DNA from 2 places in the Hymenobacter sediminicola genome. Region 1 is predicted to be linked to the other one. Evidence: riboswitches for the same ligand, from Rfam matches in the RefSeq annotation. Region 1 holds a riboswitch; the other holds the start of a gene.

The links. A riboswitch is a leader RNA that binds a small molecule or an ion and turns the genes downstream of it on or off. The one in region 1 is predicted to bind cobalamin.
Region 2: another riboswitch for cobalamin. It lies ahead of H4317_RS09295 (acyl-CoA thioesterase); the one in region 1 lies ahead of H4317_RS03285 (TonB-dependent receptor plug domain-containing protein).

Annotation. Positions count from the first base shown of each region.
Region 1 is NZ_CP060202.1:778,798-784,742, reverse strand. Features, by position in the region: gene H4317_RS03300 (hypothetical protein) at 5-619, shown strand; gene H4317_RS03295 (THUMP-like domain-containing protein) at 668-1,855, shown strand; gene H4317_RS03290 (DNA-3-methyladenine glycosylase) at 1,919-2,524, opposite strand; cobalamin riboswitch at 2,633-2,855, shown strand; gene H4317_RS03285 (TonB-dependent receptor plug domain-containing protein) at 3,055-4,992, shown strand; gene H4317_RS03280 (YncE family protein) at 5,023-5,945, shown strand, end outside.
Region 2 is NZ_CP060202.1:2,198,747-2,204,691, forward strand. Features, by position in the region: gene H4317_RS09285 (patatin-like phospholipase family protein) at 1-1,503, opposite strand, end outside; gene H4317_RS09290 (hypothetical protein) at 1,765-2,043, opposite strand; gene H4317_RS09295 (acyl-CoA thioesterase) at 2,232-2,624, opposite strand; cobalamin riboswitch at 2,795-2,988, opposite strand; gene H4317_RS09300 (MFS transporter) at 3,085-4,410, shown strand; gene H4317_RS09305 (DUF2911 domain-containing protein) at 4,628-5,197, shown strand; gene H4317_RS09310 (hypothetical protein) at 5,329-5,529, opposite strand; gene H4317_RS09315 (tryptophan 2,3-dioxygenase family protein) at 5,572-5,945, opposite strand, start outside.

The DNA.
Region 1 (5,945 bases):
TTTTATGTATCATTCTGCTTTGCCCCTGGCGCGGGTATTCCGCCCTTCTTTGGTTGTGTTGCTAAGTCTGTTGGCGGGTAGCGCCATGGGGCAAACAGGCACTCCTATTCAGCTAAGCCCCGAAGACAAGGAGCGAAGCCTGAACGGGGTTCAGAAGAACTTTTATTTCTCACCGAAGGCAAATCCGGCGGATTCTGACTACCAGAACGCGGGCTATTTCGGCCAGAAACTGCGGCCGTACTTGGCTGACAACCAGGAAGCGTTGCGCAACCTGAACCGCTACCGTCGGCAGAAATGGATATTTCTGGCTGAGCGGCTGACGTTTGTGGGTTCTATTGCGGTGTATGGCGCCCAAACATTTAGCGGAAGTGGTGAGCAGCATTACTTCAGCAATCCGCAGAAAGTGACGGTGGGTATTGCCGCGGCCAGCCTGCTGTCGAACATTCTTATAACGCGCCACACCAACGAGCATTTCCAGCGGGCTGTAGATGCACACAATGCTGGCCTATCTTCGGCGCATGACACCGGTGTGCTGCAGCGCCTGATGCCCTCAGGCGTGGGATTGGCAGTAGCTCCGACCGGGCAGCCACAACTAGCATTGCGCTGGCAGCTACGCTAAGTCATAGTTCAGGCGAACCGCCTGTTTGTTTGTTCGTACGAGTAGTTCATGGAATTTCCGCTTCCCGCGGCGTCCCGGCAGTATGTTGCTGAACACCTGCACGACGACCCCGCTCAATTAGCATTGCAGGCCCGGCGCTATCCGGGTTTGCCTATCCCTGATCTGGTTCGCCAGATTCAGGCCCGCCAAAAAGCCCGCCCCAAGGTTCCGGCCTGGGCCGACAATCCTGACCTGATTTTTCCGCCGGCCCTCTCCGTAGAGCAAGCTTCCTCGGCCCGCACGGCTGCCTTCAAAGCGTCGTTGGTGAGCGGGCAGCGGCTGGTAGATCTTACCGGTGGCTTTGGGGTAGATGTGTCGTGTTTCGCCGAGCAGGTGGCAGAAGTGCATTACGTGGAGCGCAATGCCGCTTTAGCGGAAGTGGTTCGCTTTAACCTGACCCACTTGGGTGTCCGGAATGTGCAGTACCATGCCGTAGACGCGGTGAACTTCTTGCGCAGTACGCCCGATACCTTCGACTGGATTTACCTCGACCCAGCCCGACGCGACACGGCAGCACGCAAGATTTTTCGGCTACAGGACTGTGAGCCGGATGTACTGCGCCTGATGCCGCTGCTGCTGCACAAGGGCCGTCGGGTATTGCTCAAAACCTCCCCCATGCTCGATATAGAGCAGGCCATCTTGGAGTTGCGGCAGGTGCGGCGGCTTTGGGTGGTAGCCGTGGACAATGAGTGCAAGGAAGTACTGTATGAGCTGGGCCCTGAGCCAGCCGTAGACCCGGAGCGCTACACTGTGAACCTGCGCCGCGACGGTACGCAGCAGGAATTCCGAATGAACCGGGCCCGTGAAGCCCGCGCTATACCGCGCTACGCCGAGCCGCAGCAGTACCTCTACGAGCCCAATGTGGCGGTGCTGAAGGCGGGCGGTTTTCGCAGTGTCGGAACGGCGTTTGAGCTGCTGAAGCTGCACCAGCACAGCCACCTCTACACGTCCGACGTACTGCGCACAGACTTCCCGGGGCGCATATTCCGCATTCGAGCCGTGGAAAAGTATGATGGTGTGGCACTCAAAGCGCACTTAGGTACTGATGGCCGTGCCCACGTGACGACCCGCAACTTCCCGGATACTGTAGCGGAGTTTCGGCACCGCACAGGCATTCGTGAGGGAGGTGAAATCTATCTTTTTGCCACCACCAATCTGGAGGGCAAGCTGATGGTGCTGGTGTGCGAGAAGCTGTAAAGCAGCGAGCCGGCAGGAGGCGCTGTACCTTATCTGAGTAGCCGACTTCCTGATCTACAACCTCTATTTCGCCGGGCTCACCCACTTACTACCTGCCAGCCGAAACCGCCAAGGCAGCGCCGCATCACTACCGGCATAGTCGATGCCAACCCGCGGACTGGCCACAATTTGATCAGAGGGCACTACTTCCTGATCGTCTTCCAGCCAGATAGTGCCGCCGGTAAGGTCGGTGCCGTAGTGCTTGGTGCTAATGCCCAGCGCTTGGGTCAGCAGGCCGGGACCGGCCGTGAGGTTACGCTGCACGCCCGGCAACCCGCGCCGCAACAGCATTTCCGGGATTCCCTCTAGTGGTTCCAGCCCCCGAATTAGGACGGCATCGGCTTTGCCAGCTTCGTTGGTGATGATATTGAACAGGGCATAGCGGCCATAAATGAGGTACACGTAGGCTATGCCGCCGGGCTCATACATCACCTTGGTGCGGGCAGTATAGCGCCCCAAGTGCGAGTGGCAGGCCAAATCGTTAACGTGAGCATATGCTTCCGTCTCCACAATACGGCCACCAGTCAGCACGCCATCAATTCTTGTGTACAGGTGCTTGCCTACTAGGTCCTGTGCTATCTGTACAGGGTCGGGGCGCTGGTAAAACTCGAGAGGCAGGATTTTGGTCAAAGCAAAAACGGGAATAAAGAAGGCAGAATACAACAACGGCAGTACGGTAGGAAGTCAGTACTGGCCATTACGCGCATCAGCTTTTTGATTTCTCCCAATTTATTGCCTTACCTTCGCGGCTGTAGAGGTGGCCGGACCCCAATTGCGGGGCGAGGCTGAAAAGGGAATCCGGTTCAATTCCGGAGCTGTCCCCGCAACTGTACGCTTCATGAGTTGGTACGCCTCAGCTGCCACTGTTTCGAAGAAAGCTTGCACTTGGTGCGGGCCCGAGAAATGGGAAGGCGGCGTACCCGAAGCAAGCCAGGAGACCTGCCTTTGCAATTCCTATGTTCAGCGCCTTCGGTGGAAGGGCGGAGAATGAATGCAGTGGCCGCTCTAGTAGCAGCCTGATTTTCTGTTTTCGGCCTCGGCTTTGGGGTGGCGTTCCGGCTTTGGAATTCCTTGCCTGAAGTTTTGAACTGAATTTTCCTGGTTCGGAAATTTTGGTTCGAGTGTTTGCGTCCTGTATCTGGCATCACTGCCTGGCTTGGTTGTGCCAGCCTTACCGAAGCGCGCTGCTGCTGGCAGGCCTTCTGCTGTTTGCCGGTGTAGCCTTCGCGCAGCCAACTTCCTCCCCTCTTACCGATTCTGTCCAGCGCCTGCCAGCAGTGCGGGTACAGGGCGTGCGCCCCAGCCGGTTTGCAGTGGGCAGCCGCGTCACAGCGGTACTGGATTCCGGCGCCGTATTGCCGACCGGCAGCACGCTGGCAGAAGCATTGGCTTCCCGAACGCCGCTGTATCTGAAAGAATACGGGCCAGGACAGCTGGCTTCTATTTCTATTCGGGGCACGGCGGCGCAACATACAGCGGTGCTCTGGAACGGCTTCAATGTGATGCTGCCTACACTTGGGCAAACGGACTTTTCACTATTACCCCTGAGCGCAAATACTCGCGCCGAAGTGCAGCACGGCCCGGCCGGTGCTACGTATGGCACGGGCGCAGTGGGTGGCACGGTGCTGTTGTCATCGGGGGTCGTATGGGGCGCAGGGTTGCGAGGCACGGTCCAGGCCGATGCTGGCAGCTACGGCTTGCAAGCGGGTAGTGTGGAAGGCAGCTTCAGCAACCAGCGCATTGCCGTGCGCACCGCGGCCTCGTACCGCACTGCTGACAATGATTTCCCCTACTCTACCCGCGAAATAACCGGCCTAGTGCGCCGCCGCCAGGAAAACGCAGCTTTGCGCCAATGGAGCCTCGCGCAGGATATTGTGCTGCGGGTAGGCCAACGTGGCGAAGTGCAGGCCTCGGCGTGGCTCACGGATGCCGACCGCCAGATTCAGCCATCTATCGGCTCGGCCAATACACACGCCCAGCAATGGGACCAGAGTCGGCGGCTACTCGCCGGCTACCGGCACGTGGCTAGCCGCCATGAGACAGGTGTGAAAGTAGCGTGGTTTGAAGACGTGCTCAACTTCCGTAACGACGCTACGAGCAGCAACTCTACGGTGCACACCACCCAGGCTCAGGCCGACCACACCGTGAATTTTGGCACCCGAGCCAGCCTGCGGGCCGGGGTAGAAGCGCAGCATTTTGCTGTGGAGCCGCAATTGTACCGCCGCGAAGTAACCGAAAACCGCTTTGCTGGCTATGCCTTATTTCGCTACGACCCGCGCCCTGGTTTACGTATCTCGGCCAACCTGCGCCAAGCCGTATTACCGGGCCGCACAGTCCCACTTACGCCTACACTAGGCACCGAATGGCAGGTGTGGCAGACCACCCGGCAGCAGCTTACTCTCAAAGCCAGCACCTCGCGCAGCTACCGTGCCCCTACCCTAAATGAGCGGTTCTGGCCCCAGGGCGGCGACCCAAACCTTCTTCCGGAAAGTGGCTACGGTTACGAACTGGGCCTCCAGCACAGCTACGCAACAACCCCGCAGCTAGCCCTGACCTCGGAGCTGACGACTTACCGCCAGCTAGTAGACAACTGGGTAGAATGGACCTCGGACCCGCGCACCGGCTACACCACCCCTCGTAACCTACGCCAGGTACGCGCGCAGGGCATAGAAGCCAGTTCGCAGGTCAAGTGGCAGTTGGGGCGCTACCGCCTCAGTACCCGGGCGAGCTATGCCCTGACGCAGTCGGAGAAAACCAAGGGCGACGCGGCCGACCAGCTGGCTCCTGGCAAGCAACTGGCCTATGTGCCGCTGCACAGCGCGGCTCTCACTACCGACCAGAACTGGCGCAACTGGCAGCTTTCTTCCACGTTGCGCTACACCGGTTCACGCTCCATTTACTCGGGCAATGGCCAGCAACTGCCGGCTTATCTGCTGCTGAACGCCACCATGGGTTACACCCTAAAGCTCAGTTCCTCTTTGGGCCTGCTGATAGCAGCTCAAGGCTTCAACCTTACGAACCGCAACTATCAAGTGTATGAAGCGCGGGCCATGCCTCCACGCTGGGGCAGCCTGAGCCTACGCCTGATGTGGCGCTAACCCAGTTTTCTCATTCCAACTTTCTTTTCTATGCTGCCAGTGTATCGCACTTTTCCGTTGTTCAGCCGCCTGTTCCTCGCCGGCTTTGGCGCCCTTGCCCTCGCCAGCTGCGACTCCGACGACGAAACCTCCCCTATCTATAACCTCAGCAAAGACGGTAGCAACGTATTTGTACTGAACGAAGGCCAGTATGGCACGCCCAACGGCGAGGTCAGCCTGTTCAGTAAAACGTCCCGCTCGGTCATCGACAACAGCACCTTCCGCACCGTGAACCAGCGCGACTTGGGCGACGTGGTACAGTCGATGCTGGTGGTGGACGAGCAGGGGTACGTGGTGGTCAACAACAGCAAAAAGGTAGAAGTCATTAATCTGCGCACGTTTGCGGCGGTTGCCACCGTAACCGGACTAGAACAGCCGCGTTATGCCATAGCCGCTGCCGCGGGCAAAGTATACATCAGTGAGTGGGTAGCCTTAGGCGGCACTGGCCGCGTGGCCGTACTCGATACGCGCACCAACACCATCACCAAAACTATTGCAGTAGGCCGCCAGCCTGAAGGTATGTTGCTAGCCAACGGCAAAGTGTACGTGGCCAACTCCGACGAAAACACGGTCAGCGTAATCAATCCGGCTACCGATGTGGTAGAAGCCACGCTGCCAGTGCAGGACGGTCCTACTAGCTTGGTACAGGACCAGACGGGGGCCATTTGGGTGCTATGCGGCGGTATCACGCGCTACGGCACTACGGCGCCTTATCCGGTGCTTTCCTCTACTCCGGCCAACCTGATAAAGCTCAATACGACTACTCCGGCAGCTTCTCTGGTACTACCCTTCACTAGTGGCGGCGCCTCGGAGCTACGCTTGAACAGCACCAAAACCCAGCTTTACTACCGCTACAGAGGAGCTGTGTACCAAATGAGCACCGGCGCGGCTGCACTGCCTACCACGCCCCTGAT
Region 2 (5,945 bases), 1.4 Mb from region 1:
GAGGGTAGTACCCATCTTTCGCGCGCTGTCGATGGTGGGAAATACGGCGGCCAGCTGCTGTCTGACCCGAGGCTTTTTCGGAACCTCCTTCTTTTGCTTCTTGCTTATCCTGTCCGTCTGAAGCTCGAAGTCGTTGGCAATGGCGCCGATGATGCTGCTCACAATCTGATAAGCCGGCTTGTTCCCGCCGGGCTGCCGATACAGCTGCTCGTAGTTCTGGCTGCGTACCCGGCGCATAAATACCGAGGTCAGGAGCTTGAGGGTGCTGCCGAGCCGCAGGGCCAGCAGCTGCCTGAGCTGCGGCACGGATAAGCGGGCCAGCCGCGGCAATACCCAGTCCGGGAGGTTCGGGCTCTGGCTGTGCAGCATCCGGCGGAGCTTGCCAATTCCCCAGCCCGCTACCAGCAGCCCGAGGGCGCCCACCGTTCCCAGGCCCGCCAGCACGCCACTGAAAAACGGGGAAGTGCCAGCCTCATGTAGCTGCCAGGCACCTAGTCCCAACCCAGCCACCAGCACTACCAGCAGCAGCAGTATATGCCACAGCTTAGGGGCCCAGGCAGCGTGGGGTAGTGGCGGCGGTGGTTGGTAGATATTCTTATCAGCGCCCCCGACATCGGCCACCAGAAACAGCGTGGTTGGCTGCAGCAGTGCCGCCTGCCGGGCCGAGTGGCTGAGCTGCACCTGCTCTAAGTGGCGGCGGTTGCGCTCATTGGCTACCAGCAGGCTGTCGATTCCCTGGTTGTCATAAATTCCGCCATCAAGTAGCGCCACCCGGTCGGAAGTGCGCCGGCCGCCCTTGGTCAGCAGCTGAGCGGGTGGGTTGCCGGGAAAGAAGTCATCCGGCAGCACCAGCGGCTCAAACCCGCCGGGAAAACATGAGGAAGCAGCCACTACATCTCCGAGGCGCAGCTTGCGGGCGTGTTCGGCGGGAAGGCTCACGTTGCCGTTGTCGATGGCATAGGTTTCGCGGGTTTTGCCTTTAGGGGCTGGTAGATAGGCGCTATGCTGGAAGCGGAATGCCAGGCCCGAATACATTTCCGTGGCACCGAAGATGAGGCTTTGCAAATGGAAAGGAGCCTGCGCCGACGCGTCGGGCTCCCAGAACATGCCCAGTCGCGCTTCACCATATAGCTGCTGGCTGTAGGTCTCCGCAAAAGCCTGAATGAGCTTGTACTGGGGGCCACCAGCCCGCATGCCGGCTTCCCACCGGGCCAGTGCCTGAGGCAGTATAGCGTCCTGGTTCAGTATCTTGTAGAAGTCGTGGTAGATGTCGGGGAAGGTATGGCCGGACTTGCGGCGCATGGCATAATAGGCCCCTGTGATAGTGCCGCCGGAAGCGGTGGAGAGCATGTGCACCTGCTCCAGCAGCCCCAGCTGGTATAGGGCTTTCAGAGTGCCCAGGCTGTAGGCCGAAGCCCGAAAGCCGCCGCCGGACAGGCTCAGTGCAATACGGTCAAAAACAGAATCATTGGAACTGCCGGCCAGCGGCTGTGGCGAAATCATAGCGGGAGGTAAACAATAGCGGAACTGCCAAGCAATATTGGGGGAAGATATCTATTGTAAAAAAGTACGCCCCTTTCCTTACGGCTGAGCTTTGACGGGGCATAGTCGGCTTCTGGAGAACAGAAGTCGTGGTGCTGCCCTAGCATCAGCCTGCTACTGGTTCTACCTACGTATCCATTTCCCTCAAGTAGCCGACTACAAAAACAAGCCCGCTACAACCATTAGAGGCTGCAGCGGGCTTGTATAGGAGAACTAGGTTGGTTAATCCAAGGGGCGGGCCTGCCCGTCGTGGTTGGTCTTGCGGGGCCAGAACTTCTCCATCGACTGATTGAAGGAGGTAAGCACCTGGGCGCGTACTTCGCCAGAGCTGTGGCGCAGCAACTCGGCCAGCATGTGCCGGTACATTTCAGTGGTAGCCTCCAGTCCTTTGGCACTCACGAGGCCGTGGTGCAGCAGGTCGCAGTTTGCAGCAATGGAATTTGAGACTGACTCCGTCAGTTCTTCCCGGGCCTGGTCGGCCTCTTTAAATGATTGTTCCAAACGCGCGCTGATAAGGTTATTCTGCTGCTGATCCATATACTACAGAGAAGAAGACAGGTGACAGGTGGCCCCTGAACTGAAAACCAGTACTGTAAAGTTCAGCTCGGGTATACGAAAACCAGAGCGGAACGATACAGCCTGCCTAAACCACTGTTGTATTGGCTTTAGCCATTGAGGATGCCAAAAAATTATACAGGCATGATGCGCACGGGCCGTTTGTCTTGGTCGATGGCGACGAAGGTGAACAGGCCCGATACGGCTTTAATGCGCTCCTCGGAATACATCTGCTCCACAAACAGCTCCACGCGCACCTGCAGGCTGGTATTGCCCACGCGGACGACGTTGCCGATCAGCTCGACGAGCGTGCCGCCGGGAATGGGATGCGTGAAATCTACCTTGTCGGAGGACACCGTGACCATCTTGAGGCGGCTGAAGCGGGTAGCCGTGATGAAAGCCACCTCGTCCATCATGTGCAGGGTGGTGCCCCCGAACAGCGTGTCGTAGTGGTTGGTGGTATTGGGGAAAACGGCTTTGAAGATGCGCGTTTCGGCAGCGGCAATTTTGGCTTCGAGAGAAGGCATAGAATAGAGGGAAAAGAGGAAAAGAAACTCCCTTGCCCGAAATCCGGAACCTGCCTCCCCTGAAAAATGCCCACCGGCTACCGCACACGCGCCGGCCCCGACCTGCTCGTGCAAACCCGGCCCCAAGGGCGCGTCAGTACCCGACAAGACCCTTTTTCGCGAAGGCAGCCTCATCAATGCAGCGGAAAGCAGGTCTCCTGACTTGTCCCATTTTCACCGTCCTTCTCAGCGGGCTAGGGCCTGCCAATGGAATTGTATTTGGTGAAAACTGCGCGGGACTTACAGTAGCGCGTCTGTCCGGGATTCGCACCCGGTTCCCTTTTCATGCCGGTAGTACCCAGCAACCTTCCGCCGTCTGACTGGAAATCAAACAAAGAATACGGCCGCGAAGGTAACCCACTAAACCAAATGCGCCGGGCTCATGGCCGGTTCTGAAGCGGCCAGGTGTTACTTTGCCGCCATGCAGACGACTACTTCCGCGCCCGCCGGCCGCAGCATGGCATCCCGTATCCGTTCCATTTTCAGCGGCTCCGTCGGCAACCTGGTCGAGTGGTACGACTGGTACGTGTACTCGGCTTTCGCGCTGTATTTCGCGCCGTCGTTCTTTCCTGAAGGCAATCAGACCGCACAGTTGCTCAATTCGGCGGCCATTTTTGCGGTGGGGTTTCTGATGCGGCCGCTCGGTGGCTGGCTTATGGGCCTCTATGCCGACCGAGCCGGCCGTAAAGCAGCACTGCTGGCCTCGGTGCTGCTCATGTGCGGCGGCTCCCTGCTGATTGCCGTTACGCCCACCTACCGCCAGATTGGGGTGGCGGCGCCAGTGCTGCTGGTGCTGGCACGGCTGCTACAGGGCTTGAGCGTGGGCGGCGAATACGGCACCTCAGCCACCTACCTGAGCGAAATGGCCGACCAGCGCAACCGAGGCTTTTTCTCCAGCTTTCAGTACGTAACCCTGATTGCCGGTCAGCTGCTGGCGCTACTTGTGCAGATTGGGCTGCAGCAGCTCCTGACCCCAGCTGAATTGCAGGCGTGGGGCTGGCGCGTACCTTTCGCAATCGGGGCGGGCGCAGCCCTGGTGGCCCTGTACCTGCGCCGGACCATGGAAGAAACCGATGCCTTCACGCGCCAGACTGCTGCTGAAGCCACTATGCCGCAGTCGGCTCAGCCCAGCAAGCTCACCGTGCTGCTGCGCTACCCGCGGGAGGTACTCACGGTGGTAGGCCTCACGCTGGGCGGTACCGTGGTGTTCTACACCTTCACGACCTACACGCAGAAGTTTCTGGTGAACACTGCTGGCTTCAGCAAAGACCAGGCAACGCTCGTCTCGTTTGGGGCGTTGGGCGTGGCCATGCTGCTACAGCCGCTGCTGGGGGCACTGTCGGATAGGGTAGGGCGGCGGCCGGTGCTGCTGTTTTTCGGCATCGGGGCCACGATGGGCACCGTGCCCCTGATGACGTGGCTGGGGCAGGCCGGTAGCCCGGGCGTGGCATTTGGACTGCTGGTAGTAGCTCTGGTGATTGTGAGCGGATACACGTCCATCAATGCCGTGGTGAAAGCCGAGCTGTTTCCGACGGAAATACGAGCGTTAGGCGTAGGGTTGCCGTATGCGCTTACGGTAGCTATTTTCGGCGGCTCGGCCGAGTATGTGGCCCTGCTGGCCAAGAGCAAAGGCGTGGAAAGCTGGTTTTATTGGTACGTGACGGCCTGCGCGGCCATTTCGCTGGTAGTGTATCTGCGCATGGCCGACACGCGCGACACGTCCCGGATGAACAACGAGGAGCAGTAGGGTCAGCGCACAATAGCTGGAAGGGCGGTGTAGAGTTACTGTCCGGTTAGAGGTTGCGTATAAGGATCTGGCGCTAGTGTAGCGGAATCTGTATATTGGATGATTGCCAGATGGTTCTGCCGCGTGGCCGGGTGAGGTGGTAGAAAGCGGTGGAATGATTCCAGGCAGTCTGACTAGTGCGCGTACTCTTCTTTCTCCAACCTTTCTCTCCCCACTCATGAAAAAGCCCACGTATTACCGCCTGTTTTCTGCCTGTTGGCTGCTGATTCTGGTATTGCTGTCCGGCTCGGCTTTCGCCCAAGACCAGATGGCCGGCAAAAAGCCCGAGGATAAGTCGAAGCGGCCCAGCCCGCCGGCTACCGTATCGGCCACTATTAATGGCGTGCCCGTCACCATCGACTACAGCCGGCCGCATTCCAAGGGGCGGCAGGTATTCGGCAAGCTGGTGCCCTACAGTGAGGTGTGGCGTACGGGCGCCAATGAGGCTACCACGTTCAAAATAGAAAAAGCGGCCGTCATCAATGGCCAGACCCTGCCCGCTGGCATGTACTCTCTCTTCACCATTCCCGGCCCCGATGAGTGGACTGTCATCTTCAACCGGGAGTTCAAGCAGTGGGGCGCATACGAGTATAAATCAGGCGAAGACGCGCTGCGAATCAAAGTGAAGCCAACTAAGCTGGCACAGCCCGTGGAGCAGTTCACCATCACCGCCGATGCCAGCGGCCCGGTCCGGATGATGTGGGAAAATACGCAGGCGGAGTTTACGATCAGCGGGCCCGCCAAGTAGCGTTTGACTGTACTGAAAAGCAGACCGGCCGCCGTTCCTTGCCCAAAGAGGCAGGAGCGGCGGCCGGTTTTTTCTTGTCAGCACGAAGCTGTTGGAGCTGTACTACTAGTTGATTGCGGGTAAGCCAGATGCTAACCCGAGTTGGTAGTAGAACCTGGGTTGTTGGTCGGTGGCAGGCGATACACTGAAACCAGCAGCAACGTGGCAATGGGCCCGATGAAGAGAGGTATAACAAACCAGTTGACCCCGCTGCGCTGCTTACTCTGAGCAATAGCGGCGTTTATGAGTGCCAGACTGCCCCAGCCAACGCTGGTTTCTTTATCTGCGGCCATAGATGCTTCGCTCCAGAACAAAAAGATGAGGGGGGACGGGTACTACGCCCGCACGGCTTCTTCCAGGATGCTCTCTACCCAGCTTTTGCCCCAGTCTTCCAGTTCCTGCTCGGTCCAGATCTGGGGGTAGAAGATGCGACGCTGGAACTTGGGAGGCAGGTATTTCTTCCAGTTGGTGCCGCCGGTAGCGGCCAGTGAGGTGGGGTGCCGCTCCAAGTAGCGCACCGCCGACTTGAAGTGCATCAGCGGCCAGTTGACGTTCACGTTTACGTCCAGCTGCTTCATCTGGCGCAGCAGGCGCGGGTTTTCCCGCTCTTCTGCTGGCAGGCGCTGTATCACGCTCCACACGTTCCGCTCGTGGTATTCAGCAGCATGCGCGACTAGCTGCTGGGTATACTTTTCCTCGAACTGAACCA